2 regions of the Rhodococcus sp. NPDC003322 genome follow, and region 2 is predicted to be linked to the other one. Evidence: riboswitches for the same ligand, from Rfam matches in the RefSeq annotation. Region 2 holds a riboswitch; the other holds the start of a gene.
The links. Region 2 has a riboswitch for thiamine pyrophosphate ahead of thiC (phosphomethylpyrimidine synthase ThiC). Riboswitches for the same ligand answer to the same signal wherever they lie in the genome.
Positions count from the first base shown of each region.

Region 1 (6,050 bases), on a different contig from region 2:
CGTGGCGAACGGCGCCGCGCTCCAGTTGTCGATGAACTCGCGGTACCGCGACTCGGCGTCGGCGGCACGTTGCCGCACGGTCGTCCAGGCGTCCAGGTAGGCCTTCTCGATCCCGTACAGCACGACGGACGCGACGTCGTAGCCGTCGTGCAGGCTCGCAAGCATGAACGAGGTGTATGCGATGCACCCGTCGCTCGGCCGGTGCCCGTGTCGATCCAGACCTCGCCGCTCGAGCTCCGCACGAAACAGGTCGAGCTCCGAAGTCAGAGCGGCGATTCCGCCCGCGATGACGTCCCGGGAACGCTCGTCGGGGGCGAGGCTGAGCACCCCGCCGAGGAACCGCCGGAACTCGACGACGAAGGCGTGGTCCTCGAGCAACCAGCGGTCGAAGGCCGCCTCCGGCAGGGTGCCGTCCGCGGTGGCGAGCACGAACGGGTGCTCCGCCGACCGCTGCCACCGCTGCGCCTCGCCCAACAGCAGGGCCTGCGCCGTCGTACTCACCGCGCGTCCCAGAACGCGAGCTCGTGCCGCATCGCCGTCATGAACGCCTCCTCCGCGACCGCCTCGTCCGGCGCCGCCTCGTCCAGCATCTCCGCACACCGGTCGGCGAGCGCCGCGAATCCCGGATCCGCGTAGGTGTCCACCCAGCGGCGGTAGCGGGGATCGGCGGGCGGGTCCTGCGCGAGGGCAAGGCCCAGCTGCGAGTACCCCCACATGCACGGCAGCAGCGCCGCCAGTCCACGCCCGTAGTCCGCGGCCGACTCGAGCAGGAACTCGGTGTACGCCGCGCACTGCGGGCTCTTGACCGCGGTGCCGAAGTCCGCACCGAACGGCTCGGACAGCTCTCGGTGCAGACTCAACTCCTCGTGCAGCGTCGAGTGCGCCAGGTCCACCAGATAGCCGAGGTGCCCGTCGGGGGCCTGCCACGCCAGGCGCGCGAACACCCGGGTGTAGTCGAGCAGGTACAGGTAGTCCTGCTCGAGCCAGCCGCGGAACAGTGCCGGATCCAGGTCGCCGCGCGCGATCCCCACGACCGTGGGGTGGGCGAGCTGCTCCGCGAGCAGCGCCCGCCCCTTCTCCTGCAGTCGGGACGAGAGAGTCACGCCCGCACCACCTTTCGCTTGTCGATCAGGCCGAGCAGCAACGCCAGCCCGGCGGCGACCACCAACGCGGCGAGCGACGCGGACCAGCCGGAGGCCGGAATCCCCAGCGACGACTGCAGATTCGTCCACCAGCGCGTCCAGCCGGCACCGAAGCCGGTGAAGTAGGTCGGCGTCACCAGCTGGTAGACGACGAACCCGGCGACCCACGGCACCAACATCACCCAGCGGGTGGGCGACTGCGCCGACACGTCCCAGTGGCCGCGCCGGAGCAGGTAGAACGATGCCAGGAAGGTTCCGGTCAGCGGCACGAACACGGCACCGATCAGGAACAGGAACGGCTCGTAGCTGTATGCGTCGACCGTCAGTGCGAGCAGCGTCGCGACCACGCCGACCCCGATCACGAGGAATCGGCGGTCCAGGTTCGGTCGCAGGTTCTGCGCACTGATCGCGGTGGAGTAGATGTTCGCGAACGCCTCGTCGACCTCGTCGACCAGCAGGATGAGCAGCGCAACCCCCGCCAGCGGCAGGACCAGCAGGCTGCCGATCACGTCGAAGCCGGGTTCGAGCCCGAACGCGACGAACGCCAGGACGCCGAGCGCGAAGAAGGCGACCGTGGCGCCGCCGTAGCCGACAGTGGCGCCGAGGAACGCCGCCCGTGGGGACCGGGAGTGCCGGGCGTAGTCGGCGGCCAACGGAACCCAGGAGATCGGCATCGCGATCACCAGGTCGACGCTGGTCCAGAACCCGGCGAAGCTGCCCTCGGTCAGCGACGGCAGATCCTTCATCAGCACGTTCACCAGCAGGTACACCGTGGACGCGAGCGCCGCCCAGACCGCATACCGGGCCAGGATCTTGACCACCCGCAGCGGGTACAGCGCCATCACCGTCGCCAGCACACCGCCGAGCAGCACGAACGGCCACCGCTGCCACCCGGTCAGCCGGGCCGCGGTCTCCGCGATCACGAACACCTCGAAGGTCGCCCAACCGACACACTGCACCAGGTTCAGCACCGTCGGCAGCGCGGAGAGCCGGGTACCGAGCAAGCCGCGCATCATCACCATCGCGGGGGCGCCGACCGAGGCGCCGGCGGCTGCACACAGCCCGAGCAACGCCGACCCGATCAGCGCACCGACGACCACCGCGAGCAGCGTGGCGAGCAGCGACTGTCCCTGCAGCACCGCGAACGTCGCAGCGACCGGCAGCAGCAGGGAGATTCCGAGATTGCCCCACAGGCCGACCTGCGCGCCGAATCCCAGGGTGCGGGTTGGTGATTCGTCCAGGGTGAAGGACGGCTCGGCCTGAGCCGACCCCGGTGACGGACGTGTCGGTACGACGGACATCGCACTGCTCCCTACGCCGGAATGACCCGGATCAGGTGTGACGGTCGGAGCAGCCGTGCTCCCTCTCAGCCCTACGACGCCAGGGCTCCCGTGCTGGATGGACGACGCTCACACTAGGCCGTCGTCACGGCGCAGTCCAAGCCGCCCCCTGCCCCGCAAGAACGCCGACCCGGCTGCGCCCATCGAGCCGACCCGGCTGCGCCCATCGAGCCGACCCGGCTGCGCGACGGTATCGCTCGCGCTGATTCCAAACCTTCCCGACGTCGGCCCGCCCGCGCACCATGACGCCCTGACCCGCCGTGTGCGGGGCCATCAGAGGGGGTTCCGTTGTCCGTGACCACTGCCGCAGAGGCGCCGGTTGCGCCGTCCGCCGGGTCGCAGGCGCACCACCGCCGCCGCGGTCTGCTGCGGGCGCTTGCACCGCTCACGCTGCTGCTCGTCTGGCAGATCGGCAGCCGGACCGGACTGCTGTCCGAGCGGGTGTTGCCCGCGCCGTCGGTGATCCTCGAGGCCGGCGTCGAGGTCTTTCGTTCCGGTGCGCTGACCGACGCCCTGCTCGTGTCCGGGCAGCGGGTCCTGATCGGGTTCGCGCTCGGCGCCGTGCTTGGCGTCGGCTTCGGAGTCGTCGCCGGTATCGGCCGGATCGGCGAGTACATCGTGGATCCGCCGTTGCAGATGCTACGAACCGTACCGCTGTTCGGCCTGATCCCGCTGTTCATCATCTGGTTCGGCATCGGGGAGGAACCGAAGGTCTTCCTCATCGCGCTCGGCGTTGCATTTCCCCTGTACCTCAACACCTTTGCCGGGATCCGTCAGCTGGACCCGAAGCTCCTCGAACTCGGCCAGGTGTTGCGGCTGCGCCGGTTGGTGATCCCCGGTGCGCTGCCGCACATCCTGGTCGGGTTGCGTCAGAGCCTCGGCGTGGCATGGCTCTCGCTGATCGTCGCCGAGCAGATCAACGCGAGCAAGGGTCTCGGGTACATCGTGAACAACGCGCGCGAGTTCCTGCGCACCGACATCGTCATCTTCGGCCTGCTCGTGTACGGACTGCTCGGGCTGGTCACGGATGCACTGGTACGCGGGCTGGAGCGGCGGGCGCTGCGCTGGCAGCCCGCCGCGGCCTGAGGAGGACCACGTCATGACAGACACCATCACCGCCTCGCCGGTGTCCACGGCTCCGGCCGCCCGAGTCACCGGTCTGCGGAAGAGCTTCGGTGGCCGGCCCGTACTCGACGGGATCGACCTCGAGATCCGCCGCGGCGAGATCGTCGCCCTGCTCGGACGCAGCCGATCGGGCAAGTCGACTCTGCTGCGGGCCCTGACAGGCCTGTCCGGCGACCACGAGGGGCAGGTCACCACCGACGGATACCCCACCGTCGTCTTCCAGGAACCCCGGCTGGTCCCGTGGCTCGACGTGACCACGAACGTCGAACTCGGCCTGCCCGACCCCCGCCGTGGTCCGGGACGCCGCGACCGGGCGGCCCGGGTGCTCGGCGAGGTCGGTCTCGGGCATCGCCGGGACGCGTGGCCGTTGACGCTGTCCGGCGGCGAGGCGCAGCGAGCAGCCCTGGCCCGGGCGCTGGTCGCGGAACCGACGCTGCTGCTGCTCGACGAGCCGTTCGGTGCGTTGGACGCGCTGACCCGGCTCTCGGTCCACGACCTGTTGCTCGGCCTGTTCGCCGAGCACGGATTCGGCGTCCTCCTCGTGACCCACGACGTGACCGAGGCGGTGGCACTGGCCGACCGGGCCGTGATTCTGGACGGCGGCCGCATCGCCCACGAGGTGCCGATCGCCCTGCCCCGCCCGCGCAGACGCGCCACCGCCGAGACCGCCGAGTACTCCGCCCGACTGCTCGAACTGCTCGGCGTACCCACCTGAGCCCGACTCCACCGCCGCCACTTCCCACCGCCGCCACTTCACACCGCCGACCGCTCCTCACCGAAACAGGACCACGCCCAATGAAACTCAGCACCTTCGGCCGTCGACGACTCGTCGGACTGGCCGCGATCACCGCCACCGCGCTGGCACTCACCGCGTGCGGCGGATCCGACGGCGACGCCACCGAAGCGGCAGCGACCGGACCGGTGGACCTGTCCACCGTCACCCTCGAGGTCGGTGACCAGAAGGCCACGTCCATCGAGGTTCTGCTGCGCGCGTCGGGACAGCTCGAGAACCTGCCCTACAAGATCGAGTTCTCCTCGTTCACCGCGGGACTGCCGCTGATCGAGGCCGCGAGCGCCGGCGGCATCGACCTCGCCCAGACCGGCAACACCCCGGTGATCTTCGGTGCCGCGTCGAAGGCGGACATCAAGATCGTCGGGGCGCTCGAGGCGACCGGTCAGGGCGACGCGATCCTGGTCGGCAAGGATTCCCCGGCGACGTCGGTGGCGGATCTGAAGGGCAAGAAGATCGCGACGTTCAAGGGCAGCTCGGCGCACGCGAACCTGCTGCTGCAGCTGCAGAAGGCGGGTCTGGACCGCACCGACGTCGAGACGGTGTTCGTCTCCCCCGCCGACGGATACACCTCGCTGACCAAGGGCGACGTGGACGCCTGGGCGACATGGGATCCGTACACCGCGATCGCCGAGAAGGAATCCGGCGCGCGGGTGATCGCGACCGCCGACCAGGCCGCCAACGGCTACAACTTCTGGGCCGCGTCCGGCGCCGCCCTCGACGATCCGGGCAAGACCGCGGCCGTCGACGACTTCCTCGGCCACTACGCCGCGGCGACCGCGTGGTCGCAGGACAACCTCGACGAATGGTCCGCGAAGTACGCCGAACTCACCTCGATCAGCCCCGACGCGTCGCGAACCACCTGGACCCGGTCGATCAAGCAGCCGATTCCACTGACCGATGCCGTGGTGGCCTCCGAGCAGGAGATCGCCGACGCGTTCACCGCGGCCGGGGAACTGCCCGGCACGGTCGACTTCGCCGGGGCGGTCGACCGGAGGTTCGAGGGCTAGGACGCCGCTCCCCGGCCGGGCGGGTCAGAGGGCGGCGATGACCGTCATCGACCCGGGTGCGACCTCGGTGAATCCGGCGTCGCGTACCGCCACTGCCCGTCCGGCGTCGACCTCCGCGGCCAACGCGGACCAGCGCTGCGGGTCGGCGTCGCGGACCGAGCAGCGGAAGCCGTTCGCGGCCCATTCCGCCGCCTGCCGGGCGCTCATGGCACCGGCCAGCAGCATCGCCGCGTGCCCGACCTGGGCGGCGGCCTTGCCGACGGTCATTCCGAGTTCGGCGTCCAACCACAGCACCGGCACGCCTGCGGCGGGGTCGCCCGGGTCGTCGTGGTCGAGATCGGTGCCCCCGATCTGCAGTTTGCGGATCCGCGTGTCGAGGGCGCCGACCGGTCCGGGCACGAAGGCCCGGGCCTGCGCGCCGTCGACCTCGACGGTCACCCCGTCGACGTCCTGCGCGGCCAACCACTGCGCACCGCGGGCGCGGCGGGCCACCTTCCGGATCCGGGCGTCGGTCCACGCGAGGTAGTCGCGCCGCCACGGCCCCGCCTCGCCGTCCGGTCCGACCCCGACGCGCTCGTCGAGGCACAGCGCGGCGGTCGCGGCGGCCGCGGCCTCCAGCAGCGCGCTCCGAGCGGGCCGGTCG
Region 1 is NZ_JBSFSC010000004.1:243,868-249,917, reverse strand. Features, by position in the region: gene ACWDUM_RS17410 (thiaminase II/PqqC family protein) at 1-501, opposite strand, end outside; gene ACWDUM_RS17405 (TenA family protein) at 498-1,103, opposite strand; gene ACWDUM_RS17400 (purine-cytosine permease family protein) at 1,100-2,443, opposite strand; TPP riboswitch at 2,435-2,545, opposite strand; gene ACWDUM_RS17395 (ABC transporter permease) at 2,771-3,568, shown strand; gene ACWDUM_RS17390 (ABC transporter ATP-binding protein) at 3,582-4,322, shown strand; gene ACWDUM_RS17385 (ABC transporter substrate-binding protein) at 4,403-5,407, shown strand; gene ACWDUM_RS17380 (peptidyl-tRNA hydrolase) at 5,432-6,050, opposite strand, start outside.
Region 1: another riboswitch for thiamine pyrophosphate. It lies ahead of ACWDUM_RS17400 (purine-cytosine permease family protein); the one in region 2 lies ahead of thiC (phosphomethylpyrimidine synthase ThiC).

Region 2 (6,050 bases):
ACGTCGCCGCGCGAGTGATGCAGGCGGGGGCCGACGGCAAGGTGATGGCGTCGGCGGCCACCGTCGACGCCCTGGGCTCCGACCGCCTCGACGAGCTGGGATTGCGGGTCCGTCCCTACCGCCGCGGACTGTTCGCCAGCGCCCCGCGCGGAGTGCCGAACGACCTCCAGATGTACACCGTTCGGCCGCTGTGACGCGACCATTGCCTCCAGTGCCAACGGCGCCGACACTGGAGGCATGGTTGATCGGGAACAACGCACACCCTTTTACGGACTCGTCCTGATCCTCGCCGCGATGGCGGGTGCGTTCGCCGTGAACTACTACGGCTACGGGGCCTACTGGTTCCGTATCGCCGTGTATCTCGTGGCGGCGGCCGTGGTCGCGGTCGGGTTCGTGATGACGTTCAGGGACTACTCGCGCTGACCTTCCTCCGCGCCCACGTGCAGGCGCCAGAGCGGCGAGACGGGCCCGTGTCCCGCGCCGAGGTCGTAGGACGCCGCGAGGCAGCGGGTCACCCATTGCTTCCCGAACTCGACGGCCTCGGGCATCGTGCGGCCGTGCGCCAACGCGCACGCCACCGCGGCGGCGAGCGTGTCGCCGCCGCCGTGATCGTTGCCGGTGTCGATCCGCGGGCTGGTGAACTCGTGGAAGCGCTCACCGTCGAACAGCAGGTCGGTCGATTCGGTCGACGTGCGCAGGTGCCCACCCTTGACGAGGGCCCACTGCGCCCCCAATCCGTGGAGCGCCTCGGCGGCGCGACGGGCGGTCGCGTCGTCCACGACGTCGACACCGGTGATCAGCCGCACCTCGTCGAGGTTCGGCGTGACCAGCGACGCGATCGGGATCAATGTGTGCCGCACCGCGTCGAGGGCCTCCGCGTGCAGCAGTGGGTCGCCGTGCATGGACGCGCACACCGGGTCCACCACCAGCGGGACCGGTTGCCCCTTGCCGATGCCCACCTCGGTGCACACCTGCGCGACGGACTCGATGATCGCGGTGGACGCGAGCATGCCGGTCTTCGCGGCGCTCACCCCGATGTCGCCGACCACGCTGCGCACCTGGTCGGCGACGATCTGCGGCGGAATCTCGTGAAAACCACTGACCCCAACGGAGTTCTGCACCGTCACCGCCGCGACGGCGACGCATGCGTGCACACCGAGCATCGCCATCGTGCGGGAGTCGGCCTGGATTCCCGCACCGCCGCCGGAATCGGTCCCGGCGATGGTGAGGGCGCGGACGGGCGTCTGCCCGTCGGGGGTCAGTGGCAGCAGGTTCACAACGAAAAGCCTATCGATCGGTCGAGACGACGGGCAGGTACACCTGGCCGCCGGAACGGGTGAACTCGTCGGACATCTCCGCCATGCCTGCCTCGATCGCGGTCGCGTCGGTCAGGCCGTGCTCCTCGGCGTAGGCCCGGACGTCGGCGGAGATCCGCATGGAGCAGAACTTCGGGCCGCACATCGAACAGAAGTGCGCGGTCTTCGCCGGCTCCGCGGGCAGGGTCTCGTCGTGGTACTCGCGGGCGGTGTCCGGGTCGATGGAGAGCGCGAACTGGTCGTGCCAGCGGAACTCGAAACGGGCCGTGGACAGCGCGTCGTCACGCTCCTGGGCACGCGGATGGCCCTTGGCCAGGTCCGCGGCGTGCGCGGCGATCTTGTAGGTGACGACACCGACCTTCACATCGTCGCGATTCGGCAGTCCCAGATGCTCCTTCGGGGTCACGTAGCAGAGCATCGCGGTCCCGGCCTGGGCGATCATCGCGGCGCCGATCGCCGACGTGATGTGGTCGTAGGCGGGCGCGATGTCGGTGGCAAGCGGGCCGAGGGTGTAGAACGGCGCCTCCTCGCACCACTCCTCTTCCAGTCGCACGTTCTCGACGATCTTGTGCATCGGCACGTGCCCGGGACCCTCGATCATCACCTGCACGCCATGGGATTTCGCGACCTTCGTCAGTTCGCCGAGGGTCCGCAGCTCGGCGAACTGGGCCTCGTCATTGGCGTCGGCGATCGAGCCGGGACGCAGTCCGTCGCCGAGCGAGAAGGTGACGTCGTAGCGGGCGAGGATCTCGCAGAGTTCCTCGAAGTGCGTGTACAGGAACGACTCCCGGTGGTGTGCCAGGCACCAGGCCGCCATGATCGACCCGCCACGCGAGACGATGCCGGTGACCCGCTTCGCCGCCAGCGGTACGTACCGCAGCAGCACCCCGGCGTGCACCGTCATGTAGTCCACGCCCTGCTCACACTGCTCGATCACGGTGTCGCGGTACAGCTCCCACGTCAGCTTCGTCGGGTCGCCGCCGACCTTCTCGAGTGCCTGGTAGATCGGGACCGTGCCGACCGGGACGGGGGAGTTGCGCAGGATCCACTCCCGCGTCTCGTGGATGTTGCGGCCGGTGGACAGGTCCATGATGGTGTCGGCGCCCCAGCGGGTCGCCCACACCATCTTCTCCACCTCCTCAGCGATCGAGGAGGTCACCGCCGAGTTGCCGATGTTCGCGTTGATCTTCACCGCGAACCGCTTGCCGATCACCATGGGTTCGAGTTCCGGGTGGCGCCGGTTGGCGGGGATCACCGCCCGTCCCGCCGCGACCTCCTCGCACACCAGCTCCGGGGAAACCCCTTCGCGGGCAGCGCAATAGCGCATCTCGTCGGTGATCACCCCGGCTCGGGCCCAGCCGAGTTGGGTGGTGGCACCCTCCGGGCGTGGCCAGGACGCGCGTACCGGCGGCAGGCCGGCGTCGAGGTCGATCCGTGCGGACTCGTCGGTGTACGGGCCGGAGGTGTCGTACAGGTCGAGGTGGTCGCCGGTGGTCAGCTGTACGCGCCGGACCGGAATCGACAGCCCGTCGACCTCGAGGTACCGCTTGCTGCTGCCCGCGATCGGACCGGTCGTGACGGCAGTCGTGGCGACGGCGCCGTCGAAGGTTGAGGTGTCCCTCATCGAAATCTCCCTACGCCGGCATTACCCGGTCAGGTTCATACGGTCGACGGCCCTGTCCGCTCGTGGAGAGCTAGCCGTCCTCTCAGCCCGCTGGTGCGAGCCCCCGTGGGTTTGTTGAGTTGTCGCCGCCGACGATAGCCGGGCGCCTCCCGCGGGTGCGGGCCGGGGAGGCGCACCTGTCCGGTTGGCGAGTTTTCTGCGCGTTCCCTGTCGCGCAAACCTGCACCGACCTATAGTGGCGTGGATCACATTTTTGTTACGGGTGGGCAAGGAGACAAGGCCGATGTTCGCGGACACACCGACCGCCGAGGTGATGAACAATGCAGCTCAGAACCGCTTCGAGCTGTGGCTCAACGGCGACCTCGTCGGCATCCTGGGGTATTACGACCTGGAGTCGAACGGCGGAGCGGTGAGCGCCAAACGGCGGGCGGGAGCGCCGGTGGTGTCCTTCCTGCACACCGTCATCGTCGAGGACTTCGGGCACCGCGGCCTGGCCGCCGTGATGGTCCGACGTGCCCTCGACGCGGCGCGGGGGTACGGCTGGAAGATCCGCCCGGTGTGCACCTACCTGCAGCGATTCGTCGTGGCGAACCCCGAGTACCGGGACATGCTGGTGCCGGTGTGATCGCCCGGCGGCGATTCGGCCACGATTCGACGAAGGATGAGCGACAACTTGTCTGTCGGGCCCGCGCCGGGCGGCGAATCGACCCGAATGCTGATTGCATGACGCCATGTTCAAGCGACACCCGGACCAGGCAGCGGCGGTGACGACGCCCGTCGCTGCGCCCGCCGACCCCGCCCTGGCCGAGGTCGAGCACAATCCCGCACACGCGCGCTTCGACCTCTGGGTCGACGGCGATCTGATCGGCATTCTCGGCTACCGCCGGCTCGACGACCGGGACGGCGCTCCCGAGGACGGCGCCGCCGTCGCGCTCATGCACACCGTCGTCAAGGAGGAGTACGGCGGCCGCGGTTGGGCGGCCGTGCTCGTGCGCGAGGTCCTCGAGGAGGCCCGGGTCCGGGGGTGGCGACTGCACCCCGTCTGCACCTACGTGCAGCGTTACCTCGGCACCCACACCGAGTACCTGGGGCTGCTCGACGACGCCGGCTGATCGGCACATCGGTCCAGCTCGCGGCGGTCCCTGGCCCCAGTCTCGCAATAGAATCGAGGGGAGAGGGAGGACGTGTTCCCTCTCCATCTCGAGGAGGTGTTGGCATCATGTCGACAGCGAACCTGCCCATTGAGAAGCACCCGGACATCGCCGCGCTACGTGACAAGTACGACCAGGCCGCGGGCGACCCGCTCGCGCAGACGAACGAGGGTCTGCTCATGCTGGCCGGCCTCTACATGGCCGCGTCGCCGTGGGTCATCGGATTCAGTGGCACAACCACGCTGATGATGAGCAACCTGATCGCCGGACTCGCGACGGCCGTGTTCGCGTTCGGACTCGCGTCGGCCTTCGGCCGCCTTCACGGAGTCGCATTCACACTGCCCGTCCTCGGCGTGTGGATGATCATCTCGCCGTGGGTGGTCACCGGAGTGTCGACGACGACCGGGATGATCTGGTCGAACGTGGTCTGTGGTGCCGTGGTCCTGGTGCTGGGACTCGGCCTGATGGGTATCGGATTCATGCGCACCAGAAGGTGAGGAACCGGAGCAACCCCGTCGGCGGCCCGGGTTGTCGAGCAGCCGGGGACGGTCGTGACCGTCCCCGGCCGGCTTCGTGGACCCGAATTCCGCGCTAGTCGAGTTCGATGACGACGGGCGCGTGATCGCTGGCGCCCTTGCCCTTTCTCTCCTCGCGGTCGATCGAGGCGCCGGTGACGCGGGCGGCCAACGCGGGGGAGGCGTACTGGAAGTCGATCCGCATGCCCTGCCGCTTCGGGAACCGCAACTGCGTGTAGTCCCAGTAGGTGTACACACCCGGGCCGGGGGTGTGCGGACGGGTCACCTCGGCGAACCCGACCTCCTCGAACGCGGCGAACGCGTCCCGTTCCGGCTGCGACGTGTGGGTCTTGCCCTCGAACAGCGCCGGATCCCACACGTCCTCGTCGGTCGGGGCGACGTTCCAGTCCCCGACCAGGGCGACCTGCGCGTTCGGGTCCTCGGCCAACCACTTCGCGGCGTCGTCCCGCAGTGTCGCGAGCCAGTCCAGCTTGTAGGTGTAGTGCGGGTCCGACAGTTCGCGGCCGTTCGGCACGTACAGGCTCCACACCCGGACCCCGCCGCAGGTCGCGCCGATCGCGCGGGCCTCGACGACCGGGGTCACGACGTCGAGTGTGTCGGGCGCCTGCTTGGCGAACCCGGGCTGCCCCTCGAACCCGACCTGCACGTCCTCGAGCCCGACGCGGGAGACGATCGCCACCCCGTTCCACTGGCTCAGGCCGACGTGCGCGACCTCGTAGCCGAGTTCGGTGAACCGCTCGGTCGGGAACTGGTCGTCCCGGCACTTGGTCTCCTGCATGGCGAGCACGTCGGTGTCGGTGCGGGTCAGCCAGTCCACGATCCGGTCCGTCCGGGCTCGCACCGAGTTCACATTCCACGTCGCCAATCGCATGCCCGCAGCGTAGTGCCGCCCACCGACATCGCGACCGTGCGGGTGGAAGGGAAACTCCACCCGCACGGCGGCTCAGCGCTCGGGTGCGGTGGCGTAGCGGTAGCGGTGATGGTCGATGAGCCCGAGGGTGCGGTACAGCTCGATCGCAGGCGCGTTGTCGGCCTCGACCTGAACGTAGGCGTGGGTGGCGCCACGGCCGCGGCCCCACCGGATCATCTCCGCACAGATCAGCATGCCGAGTCCGCGGCGGCGGTGCGCCGGGGCGACCTCGACGGCCGCAAGCCCCACCCAGCGCCGCCCGTCGGGGGCCTCGGTGATCGCGGCGCGGGCGATTGCGAGCAGTTCGGTCTCCGGGCTGCCGAGCGCACCGAACCCGAGCTCGCCGTCCCGGACCGACGCCAGCACCGCCGGCGCCGATTCCGGCAGGGGCGCGCCGCGGTAGTGGTACAGCGGAAGCCACCCGGGTCCCGGTTCCGGGGAGACCGTCACCAGTGACTCGCCTTCCGGCAGCGTCAGGTTCGTGATGTCGGCGGCCATCACCTGCACCTCCGC
Region 2 is NZ_JBSFSC010000006.1:26,087-32,136, forward strand. Features, by position in the region: gene ACWDUM_RS22635 (adenylate/guanylate cyclase domain-containing protein) at 1-194, shown strand, start outside; gene ACWDUM_RS22640 (hypothetical protein) at 238-423, shown strand; gene thiD (bifunctional hydroxymethylpyrimidine kinase/phosphomethylpyrimidine kinase) at 411-1,277, opposite strand; gene thiC (phosphomethylpyrimidine synthase ThiC) at 1,288-2,940, opposite strand; TPP riboswitch at 2,931-3,057, opposite strand; gene ACWDUM_RS22655 (GNAT family N-acetyltransferase) at 3,224-3,565, shown strand; gene ACWDUM_RS22660 (GNAT family N-acetyltransferase) at 3,672-4,052, shown strand; gene ACWDUM_RS22665 (SPW repeat protein) at 4,160-4,588, shown strand; gene ACWDUM_RS22670 (exodeoxyribonuclease III) at 4,683-5,498, opposite strand; gene ACWDUM_RS22675 (N-acetylglutamate synthase, CG3035 family) at 5,571-6,050, opposite strand, start outside.